Regions from separate parts of the Neobacillus sp. DHD-1R genome, predicted to be linked through region 3. Evidence: riboswitches for the same ligand, from Rfam matches in the RefSeq annotation. Region 3 holds a riboswitch; each other region holds the start of a gene.
What was found. Region 3 has a riboswitch for S-adenosylmethionine ahead of AC3ANL_RS22635 (methionine ABC transporter ATP-binding protein). Riboswitches for the same ligand answer to the same signal wherever they lie in the genome.
Positions count from the first base shown of each region.

Region 1: linked by a shared signal. The riboswitch ahead of AC3ANL_RS20485 (homoserine dehydrogenase) and the one ahead of AC3ANL_RS22635 (methionine ABC transporter ATP-binding protein) in region 3 are both predicted to bind S-adenosylmethionine.
Region 2: linked by a shared signal. The riboswitch ahead of AC3ANL_RS05785 (methionine biosynthesis PLP-dependent protein) and the one ahead of AC3ANL_RS22635 (methionine ABC transporter ATP-binding protein) in region 3 are both predicted to bind S-adenosylmethionine.

Region 1 is NZ_CM173232.1:4,135,811-4,140,065, forward strand. Features, by position in the region: gene AC3ANL_RS20475 (glycosyltransferase) at 1-53, opposite strand, end outside; gene AC3ANL_RS20480 (glycosyltransferase family 2 protein) at 73-1,281, opposite strand; gene AC3ANL_RS20485 (homoserine dehydrogenase) at 1,423-2,430, opposite strand; SAM riboswitch class I at 2,511-2,622, opposite strand; gene argH (argininosuccinate lyase) at 2,709-4,085, opposite strand; gene AC3ANL_RS20495 (argininosuccinate synthase) at 4,152-4,255, opposite strand, start outside.
Region 2 is NZ_CM173232.1:1,231,035-1,235,289, reverse strand. Features, by position in the region: gene AC3ANL_RS05795 (paeninodin family lasso peptide) at 1-145, opposite strand, end outside; gene AC3ANL_RS05790 (asparagine synthase-related protein) at 150-2,099, opposite strand; SAM riboswitch class I at 2,498-2,611, shown strand; gene AC3ANL_RS05785 (methionine biosynthesis PLP-dependent protein) at 2,741-3,853, shown strand; gene metC (cystathionine beta-lyase) at 3,853-4,255, shown strand, end outside.
Region 3 is NZ_CM173232.1:4,589,226-4,593,480, reverse strand. Features, by position in the region: gene AC3ANL_RS22645 (MetQ/NlpA family ABC transporter substrate-binding protein) at 89-931, opposite strand; gene AC3ANL_RS22640 (methionine ABC transporter permease) at 949-1,599, opposite strand; gene AC3ANL_RS22635 (methionine ABC transporter ATP-binding protein) at 1,589-2,620, opposite strand; SAM riboswitch class I at 2,747-2,850, opposite strand; SAM riboswitch class I at 2,923-3,025, opposite strand; gene AC3ANL_RS22630 (pyridoxamine 5'-phosphate oxidase family protein) at 4,166-4,255, opposite strand, start outside.

The DNA.
Region 1 (4,255 bases), 450 kb from region 3:
AAAACATTATCGATATTCTCATCTCTAATCGTACAAGTAATAATAGAAACCACTGATTATACTCCTTTATGGTTATGATTTCATAACCTTTTCTAAAAAATAGGTTAAATTTGGATAGTCATGCAAACTCTTAATAAGATTTATATCACTTAATAATTCTTTTCTATCCTCTGTACCTAAACCTGCCGCTCCAAGAATATTAAGATGACGAATACCTACTTGAAGCAAAAGAATAATGGTTCTGAGGATGTGTATGAATGTTTCTTGAAAATATTTTAAATCATATGTGTTTACCAGTTTTTTATATTCCCTAAGGATCTTACTCATTGTTAATAAATCTGTATGACCTGAAAGCTCTAATCCTAAAATTAGCACATCAACATCATGATGTTTTATTGTGAATAGACCAAAGTTTGCAATTGCCTCATTCCATTTTCTATCCACGATAGGAAACTCTTGATGATAGGTAATTACTTCGTTGCTAACAATATAGCGGGCTCCCTTTTTAAATAGCCGATATCCCAATTCCCAATCTTCATAACCGTAGTGGAAAAACTCTTCATCAAATCCCCCTGCCTGTTCAATGAAATCTTTACGAATGGAAACGTTTCCTGTTAGAAAGGCCATCCAGGGAAATGCAAACCCTTCCAAATCCGCATTAAACTTTCTAATAATTTGTCGGAACCATGGATATGCACTAAATGCTAAATCTTTAAAGGTTTTTCGAGCTATATCGTTTTTTGTTAGTAATAGATATGGCTGTTCAAGAGGAAAGTTACACTCCTTGTATCTCGCATATACGTCAGGATTATTTTGGGTTATATCTGAAATTGTAGTTATTTTTTGCTTAGAAAAGTCGGGGAAAATACATGAATAGAGGGATTTGGAGTGCATGGCCCTTGTGATTATTACTTTTTGATTAGATTGGTGATATTGAAAATGATTTTGAACAAAATCTGGTTCTGTTATCATTTCTGCATCTAAAAAGATAAGAACCTTCCCTCTTGCAGAACGTATGCCTAGATTTCTACCTTTCGCTCTACCAAGTCTTTCATTGCTGCGAATATATTTAAACTTGTATGGGGGTGAATAATCCTTAAGTTTTTCCTCTGTTTGATCTGTAGAGGCATCGTCAATAAAGATAACCTCCATTTTTTCAGATTGAAAAGTCTGGTGTTCAAGCGAATAGAGGGTAAATAAATTTAGTGGGTATTTATTAAGAGATGGAATAATGACGCTAACCTCGATCTCTTCATCCTTTTTATATTTCCTTTCTGACATGGTGTTACCCCTTCTATTTCATTTATGAAATAGCTAGTCCTATTTGTTAATCTTTTACACAATATGTAATCCGTTTGGAATTGACTAAACTACTACCCATCCTAAATAAAAAAAAGAGCCATCAGCTCTTTTTTACACTATCTATAAAACATAGTGATTTGATTTAAATTTGAGACTTCGTTTAACCGGAGGGTTTTGGCATACATAGACCAAATCCTCAATCACGGCGCTGGCAGTTGGATACATTCCTGCACCGGGGCCTTGAAGCGTTATTCGTCCAACAATATCAGAGTAGACATTTACGGCATTCTGAACCCCTTCTACATGATAAAAGGGATGCTCTTTCCCTACAAGAACTGGTTTAACCGTTGCTTTTATTTGATTACCAGATTTATAAATGCTGGCAATATGCTTATATCTTAATTCTAGCTTCGCAGCTTCTTCAATCATCTCAGGTGTAATGGACGTAATTCCTACTCGTTCGACCTCCTGCCAATTAGGACTTTTCCCAAAGGCAAGTCTACTAAGTATCATCGTTTTATAAAAGGCATCAAAGCCCTCAACATCATTGGTTGGGTCTGCTTCAGCATAACCGTTTTCCTGGGCTTGCCTTAGTGCTTGGGCAAAGGTCAGCTTCTTTTCGCGCATTTCTGTCAAGATGAAATTCGATGTCCCATTTAGGATTCCTTGAACCTCTTGGACACGGTTTACATTTAATAATTGCCGCAGTGTTTGAATAACTGGGATTCCACCTGCAACCGTAGCCTCAAACCCTACTGAAACATGATGATTCTCTGCAAGTTCAAGCAGATCTTTTCCATAGTGGGCAAACATCTCTTTATTTGCTGTAATAATGTGACAGCCTCGTTGAATAGCTCTTGTTAGAAATGAAAAGGTAGGGTCCTTGCCAACAATCGCTTCAACCACAATATCAAGCTGTGGCAGATTTAGGATTTCTGTAAAATCTGAAGTGATCAGGACATCTTCACTTATATTTCTTTCCTTCTGTGTGTTTTTTATCAGAACAGCTGCAACCTCAACTTTTTTCCCTAGTGCCACTGTCAGCTCCTCTGCATGTGTTTGAATAGTCCGATAAACTCCTTCACCCACCGTACCAAAACCTAGGATTGCCACTTTAATTACAGACATGTTGATCCACCCTTCATATAACATTAACAGAGCCTTCAAATAGGAAAAGCCCTCTTCATAAGAAGAGGGCTGAATTCCTCCTCTTATCTATCAGGTCATAAATAACCTGCAGGAATTAGCACCTTTTCAAGGAATACCTTGATGGTTGCCGGGCTTCATCGGGCCTAGTCCCTCCGCCGCTCTGGATAAGAGTTATATTAATTTTTCAGTAAATTTCCAAGTTATAGAAAGTATTTTAGTTTAAATAATTGTTATTGTCAATAATATTCAAAAAAATCTTATTGATTCAGTTTTCCCTCGGCCAAATTAATTTGCTTCTCCACTTGTTCCGGAGCAGTTCCGCCAAAGCTATTTCTTACCGCTACGACGTGCTCTGGAGCCAATACCTTGTAAATATCCTCTTCAAACAATGGACTGAATTCCTGATATTCATCAAAGCTTAAATCTAATAAAAATTTGTTTGACTGAATCGCATACAAAACAATTTTCCCGATTACTTCATGGGCCTCACGGAATGGTAATCCCTTTGTAACCAAATAATCGGCAATATCGGTGGCATTGGAAAAATCATTGTTGATCGCCTTGCGCATCACATCTTTTTTTACAGTCATGGTCTCAATCATGGGTGCTAACAGCTTTAAGGATCCTTCAAGCGTCTCCACCGTATCAAACATGCCTTCTTTATCTTCTTGCAAATCCTTATTATAAGCGAGTGGTAAGCCTTTCAGTACAGTCAACAAACCAATCAAATTTCCATAGGTTCGACCAGTTTTTCCGCGCAGCAGCTCGGGTACATCTGGGTTTTTCTTTTGCGGCATTATACTTGAACCTGTACAGAAGCTATCATCAAGCTCAATAAACTGGAATTCTTGGCTTGACCAAAGTACCAACTCTTCAGATAATCTTGAAATATGCGTCATAATAATTGAACCGATTGACAAGAATTCTAGGATGAAATCTCGATCACTAACAGCATCCATGCTATTTGGATAAATTGTTTCGAAGCCTAACAGTTCCGCAACACGTTCACGGTTGATAGGAAATGTCGTCCCTGCCAAGGCACCAGAACCAAGCGGAAGCCAGTTTACCCGTTTCAGCGAGTCAATCAATCTCTCTTTATCACGTTCAAACATCCAAAAATACGCCATTAAATGATGGGCAAAGGAAACCGGCTGGGCACGCTGCAGGTGGGTGTACCCTGGAATCAATGTTTGAACATTCTCTTTCGCCTGCGCAATAAAGGCCTGTTGTACATCTTCAATTAATTTAATCAGTTCTGTCGTTTTCGTTCTTAAATAAAGATGCATATCAGTTGCCACCTGATCATTACGGCTTCGACCGGTATGGAGCTTGCCTCCCACCTGTCCGATTTTTTCAATCAAAAGCTTTTCAATATTCATATGAATGTCTTCATCTTCTACTAAAAACTCAACTTGATTGTCATCTACCATTTTTTTTATAGATAGAAGGCCATCCTTAATTTTTATGGCATCTTCCATCGGAATAATGCCGCATTCTCCCAGCATTTGTACATGGGCCATACTTCCGGAAATATCTTCCTTTGCTAGCTTTTGATCAAAAGAAATCGAAGCTGTAAATTCCTCTACCAGCTTGTTTGTTTCCTTTGTAAAGCGTCCGCCCCATAACTTTGACATATCGTATGATCCTCCTTAAAAAGTAAAGAAGAGAGCCCCCGAAATAGGATTCGAGGGCAATCCGGATTATTTTAATATGATTTCTTTATTATTCACTTCAGAATATACCTTTGTTGGCAGCCCCCAAAGTTTAATAAATCCGACTGCCGCATTATGATCAAAAGCGTCAC
Region 2 (4,255 bases), 2.1 Mb from region 3:
CGTCCATATGCTGACCAGTAACTGGATCTGTAGGGATTGTCTCACCATCGGCATAATGAGCATCATAAAAATTTCCAGCAGTATTGTGCATTGTCATTTTCACATCTAGCATTTCTAATTCTGGTTTTTTCCATTCTCTTTTCATTTAATCACCCCCTTTCAAAGTATTTTTTTAGTAACCGATACACTATTACAGCCCTCATTAAGATTCTATAGTCTGGGTTAGACATACTTTCTATTCTTGGACCTTTTTCACTTTTGGACAGTGCCGACCTTATTACACCTTCATCAAAGAATCTCATTGCATAGGATTCTTTTAAAAGTTCCTTAACTTCCTCAATGAGCATACTCCAATTTGGAATCATCCGATGAAGCCAATCTGCACCTTGAACACCTCTGACATATTGATTTAATCTAATTTGATTTGGCAGCACATTTTCTGTTGATCTTCGAATGAGCGCTCGGTCTACCCCATTTTGAACAAATTGATCCTCTGGTACAGAAAAACAAAAACGAGCTACTCGAATATCATTGGTAGGATCACGTTTCCAAAGTTTATATCGCAATGATAGTTTGGCATCAAGTGTACTCCCCGAATTCCACGTGGAGATATTTTCAAAGATAATTCTTCTTTGTTCATAAATATTTTGAGAGGCCAACCAGCCAGAGTTATCAATTCCATACTCCCTTAACTTTGAAAATACACCAGTCCTCTCGGCGAGGTCTGAGTTAATTAAAGTCGGAACATCTAATGATCTATTGATAGGTATCATTTGATTAATGAAAGGAAAGCTCTTTCTAATAATATAAGGAAGCAATCGAAATCTGGCTCCTCCGATATTCAGACTATATTGATGTAATTCTTGAATAAGACGCAGCCACTTTAACTTTTTTAATAGAATGGCATAATAATCTAGAGCTGAGCCCCATGATATAGTCGAATTACCTTTATCACCATTTAGTAAAATTCCAACACCTTTTTTGTGTGCTTCCTCAAAAATGCCCCTTAACCAGAATGAATTTTCAGTAAATTTGTAAGGCATTTCCATTACATCCAGATACTCATCGATTTCGGTATAAGAACTTCTCCCGTCAAAATCATAGTAATGGTCAGAAATTCCGCCTACATATTCAACCGTTTTCTTAATTAATGGTCTCTCGTCCGGCATTAATCGCTTATGAGTGAAATCTACGAAATCCATTGGTGGAATATAACTGAAAGTATGTAAGGTCTTATTTTCTTTTCGCAGTTCTTTTGCTGCAAACCCTACAATTGAGCCTGAATCTAACCCCCCGCTTAATTGGGAACCAACTTCTCGGTACGTTCGTAACCTACAGTTTACTGCCTTCTGAAAAACCTCTTGAAATGCCTCTACATATTCTTCGTTTGACTTTAATTTTATTTTTTCTTTAGGAGTAAATGTACCGTAGCGTTTTAGGTGAATTCCTTCTCCAACAATTGATATAGAATGAAATGGTGGTACTTGATCTATATTTTTAAACGGAGTCATCCGAGCATCCACCGTATCAATCATTCCAGTAATAGCTAAAAATTCAGCGATATAATTTTCGTTTAATTGCTTCTTAACATAGGGCAAGGATAATAATGATTCAATGGTTGTACAGAAGGTGAATCGTGAATTATTTTTGAAATAATATAGTGTTCTATATCCAGATGGATCTCTTGCACCAAAAAATTGTTGTTTCCTTTCGTCCCAAATCATAAAGGCAAAATCGCCGACTAGATACTTGGGAGAATCTTCTTCCCATTTATGATACGAAAGCAAGATAAGTTCACTATCAGTGATTTCTTTCCTTCTTTCCTTTTTCACTTGTAATCTTTCAAATAGTTCTTCACGATTATCGATAATTGCATCTGCCGTAATAGCTAACTTCCTTTCATAATCATAGTAGGGAAGTTTTTCACCTATAGACTCCGGGGTAATCCACTGTGCATGGCAGCCAAGAAAAACTTTGTCGTTATGCCAGGTTTGCACATCATCGGCCGGATATTTTTCTAATTCTTTCATAATCCGGTTTCCGTGCTCTAGATTGATTGGTTCATCGTTTAAATGATATATTCCGGCTATAGCACTCATCTTTTCCTCCTGCCAGGCTTAAAATTCCATATTACCTTTAACCATTAGATTAAATTGTTCACTAAAAAGAACAAATATGTCATACTTAACTAATAGAAATTTGGTTAAATCTTAATCTCCACCGATTTAACTAAATAACCCTATTTTAATTGCATTAATTTAATGAATTATATTACTAATTACCTATTTAATCCTCTTTGTTAGTTCTTTATCAAGAACACCTAATAAAGTTATAATAAAGCCTTAAACTATTAGTGTCAATATTTTTTCGTTTAATAATTCTGGAGTTTTTAAATATTGTTATTAAATTAGGTTCTACATTAAAATGAATTATATAAAAACAAATTGACATCATCACTAATTTGTAGTAAATTTTATAAATAATCTAAATAATTATTTTCTTATCAAGAGAGGTTGAGGGAAGGGCCCTGCGACACCTCAGCAACCTTCAATGTTTTTTCTCATTGAAAAGGTGCTAAGTCCTGCAAATTCACTAATTTGCAAGATAAGAAGAATGACAAATGTGCTGCCTACAAAAGTCTTCTTCTTATGAGAAGACTTTTTTTATTTATCAAAAAGCTTTATCACTCAATCGCGTTAATGTTAAACATAATAATCATTTATTACTAGGAGCGTGCCTTATGTACAAAATCGATACGAAACTTGCTCAAATCGGCAACCGCAGCGAAACAACAACTGGAACGGTGAATCCACCTATTTATTTTTCAACTGCCTTCCGCCATGAGGGAATTGGGCAATCAACAGGGTTTGACTATACCCGAACAGGAAATCCAACACGTCAGCTTCTTGAAAAAACAATTGCTGATTTAGAGGACGGCGATCAAGGCTTTGCCTGCAGTTCTGGGATGGCAGCCATCCTAACGATCCTCTCTTTATTTGAATCTGGTGATGAATGGATTGTAAGTGAAGATTTATATGGCGGCACCTACCGTCTATTAGAAAAGGGCTATAAAAAATGGGGCTTGAACACTCAATATGTTAATACCTGTTGTCCGGAAGAGATTGAAAAGAAAATTACGCCAAATACAAAGGCTATTTTCTTGGAGACACCAACCAATCCCCTCATGCAAGAATCAGATATTGCAGCTGTTTCAGAAATTGCCAAAAAACATGGGCTTTTATTAATAGTAGATAATACATTTTATACGCCACTATTACAGAAGCCAATTACCCTTGGCGCGGATATTGTCATCCACAGTGCAACGAAATACTTGGGGGGCCATAATGATGTTCTCGCCGGGCTGGTTGTTGCAAAAGGGAAGGAACTTTGTGAAGCATTGGCCTTTCACCATAACGGTGCCGGGGCAGTGCTTAGTCCGTTCGACTCTTGGTTATTAATGCGCGGAATGAAAACTTTATCGCTTCGAATGGACAGACATGAAAAAAATGCAAAAAAGATTGTTGAGTTCCTTTCTCAGCATGTAGCTGTATCAGATGTGCTTTATCCAGGCAGAGGTGGAATGGTGTCCTTCAGAGTACAAGAAGAATCATGGATTAATCCTTTCCTACAAGGCCTAAGACTCATTTGTTTTGCTGAAAGCCTTGGTGGTACGGAAAGCTTTATTACCTATCCAGCAACGCAGACCCATGCCGATATTCCTGTAGAGGTTCGGACCCAATCAGGTGTCGATAATTGTTTATTACGTTTTTCGGTTGGAATCGAAGATGCACAAGACATCATTGAAGATTTGCAACAGGCATTTGCCCATATTAAAGAAGGAGTGATCGCATAATGGCACACGATGAATATAGTTTTGAAACCCGGCTCCTTCATAATAAGCATAAAATTGATCCGACAACAGGAGCAGTGAGTGTACCGATTCAACACGCCTCCACCTTCCATCAAGCTGATTTTGATCAGTTTGGTAAATATGATTATGGCCGTAGTTTAAATCCAACACGGGAAGCTCTTGAAGATGTAATTGCAGAACTAGAGGGCGGTGTAAAAGGGTTTGCCTTTTCATCTGGGATGGCTGCTATTTCGACGGCCTTTCTGCTCCTTTCAGCTGGAGACCATATTGTGATAACAGAAGATGTCTATGGCGGGACGTTTCGGATGGTCACCCAAGTCCTTACTCGGTTAGGCATTCAGCATACGTTTGTCGATATGACGAATTTAGAGGAAGTCAAACAAG
Region 3 (4,255 bases):
CTCTATTTTTAAGAGGTTCCTGCTATGGAGCAAGAACCTCTTAATATTGTTATTTATTAGAGATTCAGTTTTTATAAAAATGTTAATCTTACCAACCGATATTTTTTAAAGGAACAAAGGTTGGGATTAAATTACCATCATATTCTTTATCAATAAATTTCGCTGTGTCCTCTTCTTGAAAAAGTTCTGCAATTCTCTTAAGGGTCTTGTTGTTTTTGTCTTTTGCATTTACGGCAATAATATTAATGTATGGTGTCGCAGTTTCACTTTCATGGAAAATGGCATCTTTTAACGGCTTAAGTCCAGCATCATTTGCAATACCATTATTGATCACAGAAGCGGCAACGTCTGGCAATACGCGTGGCGTTTGGGCTGGAACCACTTGAACGAATTTAATATTTTTTGGGTTTTCCTTCACTTGGTCAACAGAGCCATTTGGGTCAAAGTCTTGAGGTAACTTAATCAGACCTGCTTCTTGAAGGAGCAGTAAGGCACGGCCTTGGTTAGACGCGTCATTTGGTATAGCAATTTTGGCACCTTCTGGAATATCCTTTACATCTTTATATTTTTCAGAGTAGATTCCCATTGGAGCAAGAACAGTTGTTGCAATTGGGACAAGATCTAGTTTGTGTTCTTTAATGAAGACATCGAAGTAGGCAACTGTCTGGAATGCATTCGCATCAAGCTCGCCTTCTGCAAGAGCGGTGTTTGGAGCGACATAATCAGAGAATTTTACGATTTCAATATTGATGCCCTCTTTCTTTGCTTTCTTGGCTACAAAGTCCCACTGACGCGTATCGGTTCCACTAACCCCAAGCTTGACCATGACGGACTCTTTACCAGAAGCTTTTTTGTCCTCTGATTGATTAGAGCATCCGGCTCCAAATACGGCTAGTGTAAAAATAATGATGGTGAATAAAAGTTTTTTCATGTTGTTTTCCTCCTACGTTATCTACGTCTTATTTTTTTTGCTAAAATATTGCCTAATGACTGTAATCCTTGAACAATCACAATCAGAATGACTACGGTTATGATCATCGTGATCGTATCAAAACGCTGGTAACCATATGTAATGGCTATGTCGCCGATTCCGCCGCCGCCGACTGTACCTGCCATTGCGGTTGCACCGACAAGTCCGATGGTGGCAATGGTAAGCGAGAGAACGAGGGAGCCGAGTGCCTCTGGAACTAGAAACTTCGTAATAATTTGCCACGGGGTTGCACCCATGGCCTCTGCTGCTTCAATGACCCCAGGATCGACTTCTAACAGGGAATTCTCTACTAATCTTGCAATGTAGGGACCTGCATAGAAGACCAGCGGTACAACGGCTGCTGCCGTTCCGATGGACGTTCCGACAATCAATCGTGTAACCGGAATAATGGCCACTAATAAAATAATGAACGGTACCGATCGAAAAATATTAATAATTGCACTTAAAATCGTGAAAAGCGGGATATTTTCAAGAATTTGGCCTTTCCTAGTGACGACTAGCAAAATTCCAAGCGGTAATCCAAGGATGGCTGAAAATACTAGCGAGAAGGCGACCATCTGGATGGTTTCAACTAAAGCTGTGATGATTTGATCTGAACTAACTAGCATGTGCTTTCACTTCCTTAACACTGATGTTCTTCTCGTTGATATATGTTAGTGCTCGAATGACTTCTTTGTCAGGCCCCTGGAATTCTACTATTAAGTTTCCAAAAGGGGTACCTTGAAGTTCGGTAATGTTGCCAAATAAGACATTGATATGGATATCAAATTGCTTCGCAAGCTCGGAAAGCAGCGGCTGACCGGCTGAAGTGCCGACAAAATTGATTCGAAACACCTTCTGCATTCCTTCGTGTTTTTCAATGATTTTTATGATTGAATCAGGAAGCTGATCGTTCATGACAGTGCTGACAAAGTTCTTGGCTGTTTGGGTCTTAGGTGCTGAGAAGACGTCAAATACTGTTCCCTCTTCAATTATTTTTCCTGCTTCAATGACTGCGACCCGATCGCAGATTTCTCTGATCACCGCCATTTCGTGAGTAATGAGGAGAATCGTAATGTTATATTCCTGATTAATCCTTTTCAAAAGCTGTAAAATCGAGCTCGTTGTTTGCGGGTCGAGAGCTGATGTAGCTTCATCACAAAGGAGAATAGATGGCTGGGTTGCTAATGCCCTGGCAATCCCAATTCTTTGCTTTTGTCCTCCGGAAAGCTGGTCTGGGTAATAGTCGGCTTTGTCAGCTAAGCCAACAAATTCTAATAGTTCGTGAACCCGCTTTTTGATGGTTTCCTTAGGCTGTTTTTCAAGCAGGAGGGGCATTGCCACGTTTGCAAAGACTGTTTTAGAGTTTAATAGATTAAAATGTTGAAAGACCATCCCAATGTTTTTCTTAATCTTTCGGACTTCTTTCACAGAAAGAGTGGTGAGGTCATGACCATCAACAATCACTTTTCCTGATGTCGGACGCTCCAATAAGTTTACACAGCGGATTAGTGAGCTTTTACCCGCACCACTGAATCCAATGACGCCGAATATCTCCCCTTTATTTATTTTCAAATCAATTCCATTCAACGCGGCAACCTGTTGGCCGCTGCTTTCGTAAATCTTTTTAAGATTCTGAAATTCAATCATGTTGTAAATCTCCTTTGTGGGAAGTGTCCCTTTATGTAAGTTTCAAGCAGGGGGTGATAACCGAAAAAAACCTCTTCTTGGAAATAAGAAGAGGGCATGTCAATAGAAGACAACAGCTAGATACTCTTCTTAACTTCCAAGCTTGGAGCTTGCTGGAATTGGCACAGAAAATAGAAAATTCCGCTGCCGAGGCTTCATAGGGCCAGTCCCTCCGCCTCTCTCGATAAGAATATTATTCAATTAAAAATAAAAACCCTCTTCAATCACAAGAAGAGGGCGAATTAAAATAATTGGAGATCCTCTTCTTATCTTTCAAGTTACACTTGCTGGATTTGGCACAGAATCAGGATGATTTCCGCTGCCGAGGCTTCAAAGGGCCAGTCCCTCCACCTCTCTGGATAAGAAAAATTTGAATTTATTCATTTTTTTAACTTATTTAACTTGTTTATTAATTTATCGTAATATAGTAAAAATGTCTAGTGTTTTTTTAAAAAAAATTTTAGTGCCTGTCGTGAAAAAGTGAATTACTAATGCAAGCAATCAAAAAAAACAGCTGAGACTGACCCCGCTACTCCAAAAAACATCCTAATTTCCTTGCTTTTTCCGTATCCCAAAACGTTGAAAGAATGCCTGTTTGGTGATCAGATATAATGTTAAGAATCTATCTTTTTTAATCTGAATTTGGATTGATAAGCGACCGTTTCGATGATTCTAAAAGGAGTTCGGTCGGTTAGAGGCTTGATAAACGACCGCTTTGATGAATTCAAAAGGGTTTGGGTAGTTTAGACGCATGATAAGCGACCGTTTAGATGAATTCAAAAGGGTTTGGGTAGTTTAGAGCCTTGATAAACGACCGTTTCGATGAATTCAAAAGGGTTTGGGTAGTTTAGCCCCATGATAAGCGACCGTTTAGATGAATTCAAAAGGGTTTGGGTAGTTTAGAGCCATGATAAACGACCGCTTCAATGAATTCAAAAGGGTTTGGGTAGTTTAGCCCCATGATAAGCGACCGTTTCGATGAATTCAAAAGGGTTTGGGTAGTTTAGAGCCTTGATAAACGACCGCTTTGAAGATTTCAAAAGGGATTGAGTCGTTTAGACCCATGATAAGCGACCTCTTTGAAGAATTCAAAAGGGTTTGGGTAGTTTAGACGCATGATAAACGACTGCTTCGATGAATTCAAAAGGGTTTGGGTAGTTTAGAGCCTTGATAAACGACCGCTTCGATGAATTCAAAAGGGTTTGGGTAGTTTAGAGCCATGATAAACGACCGCTTCAATGAATTCAAAAGGGTTTGGGTAGTTTAGAGCCTTGATAAACGACCGCTTTGAAGATTTCAAAAGGAGTTGGGTAGTTTAGAGCCTTGATAAACTACCGCTTCAATTAATTCCAAAGGGGTTGAGTCGTTTACACGCATGATAAACGACCGCTTCGATGAATTCAAAGGGGTACGGTCGTTTAGACCTTTGATAAGCGACTAAAGGGGACAGTTTTCTTGCTGAATTTAAGCAAGAATACTGTCCCCAGGTCATACACTTTCTCATTTCTATAAATCAAGTTCTTGTGGGGGTTCGTCATTTAGATTTAGAAGGCGGACAGCTTCTGGTTTTATTTCTAAAAACACGTAGTTCGGATC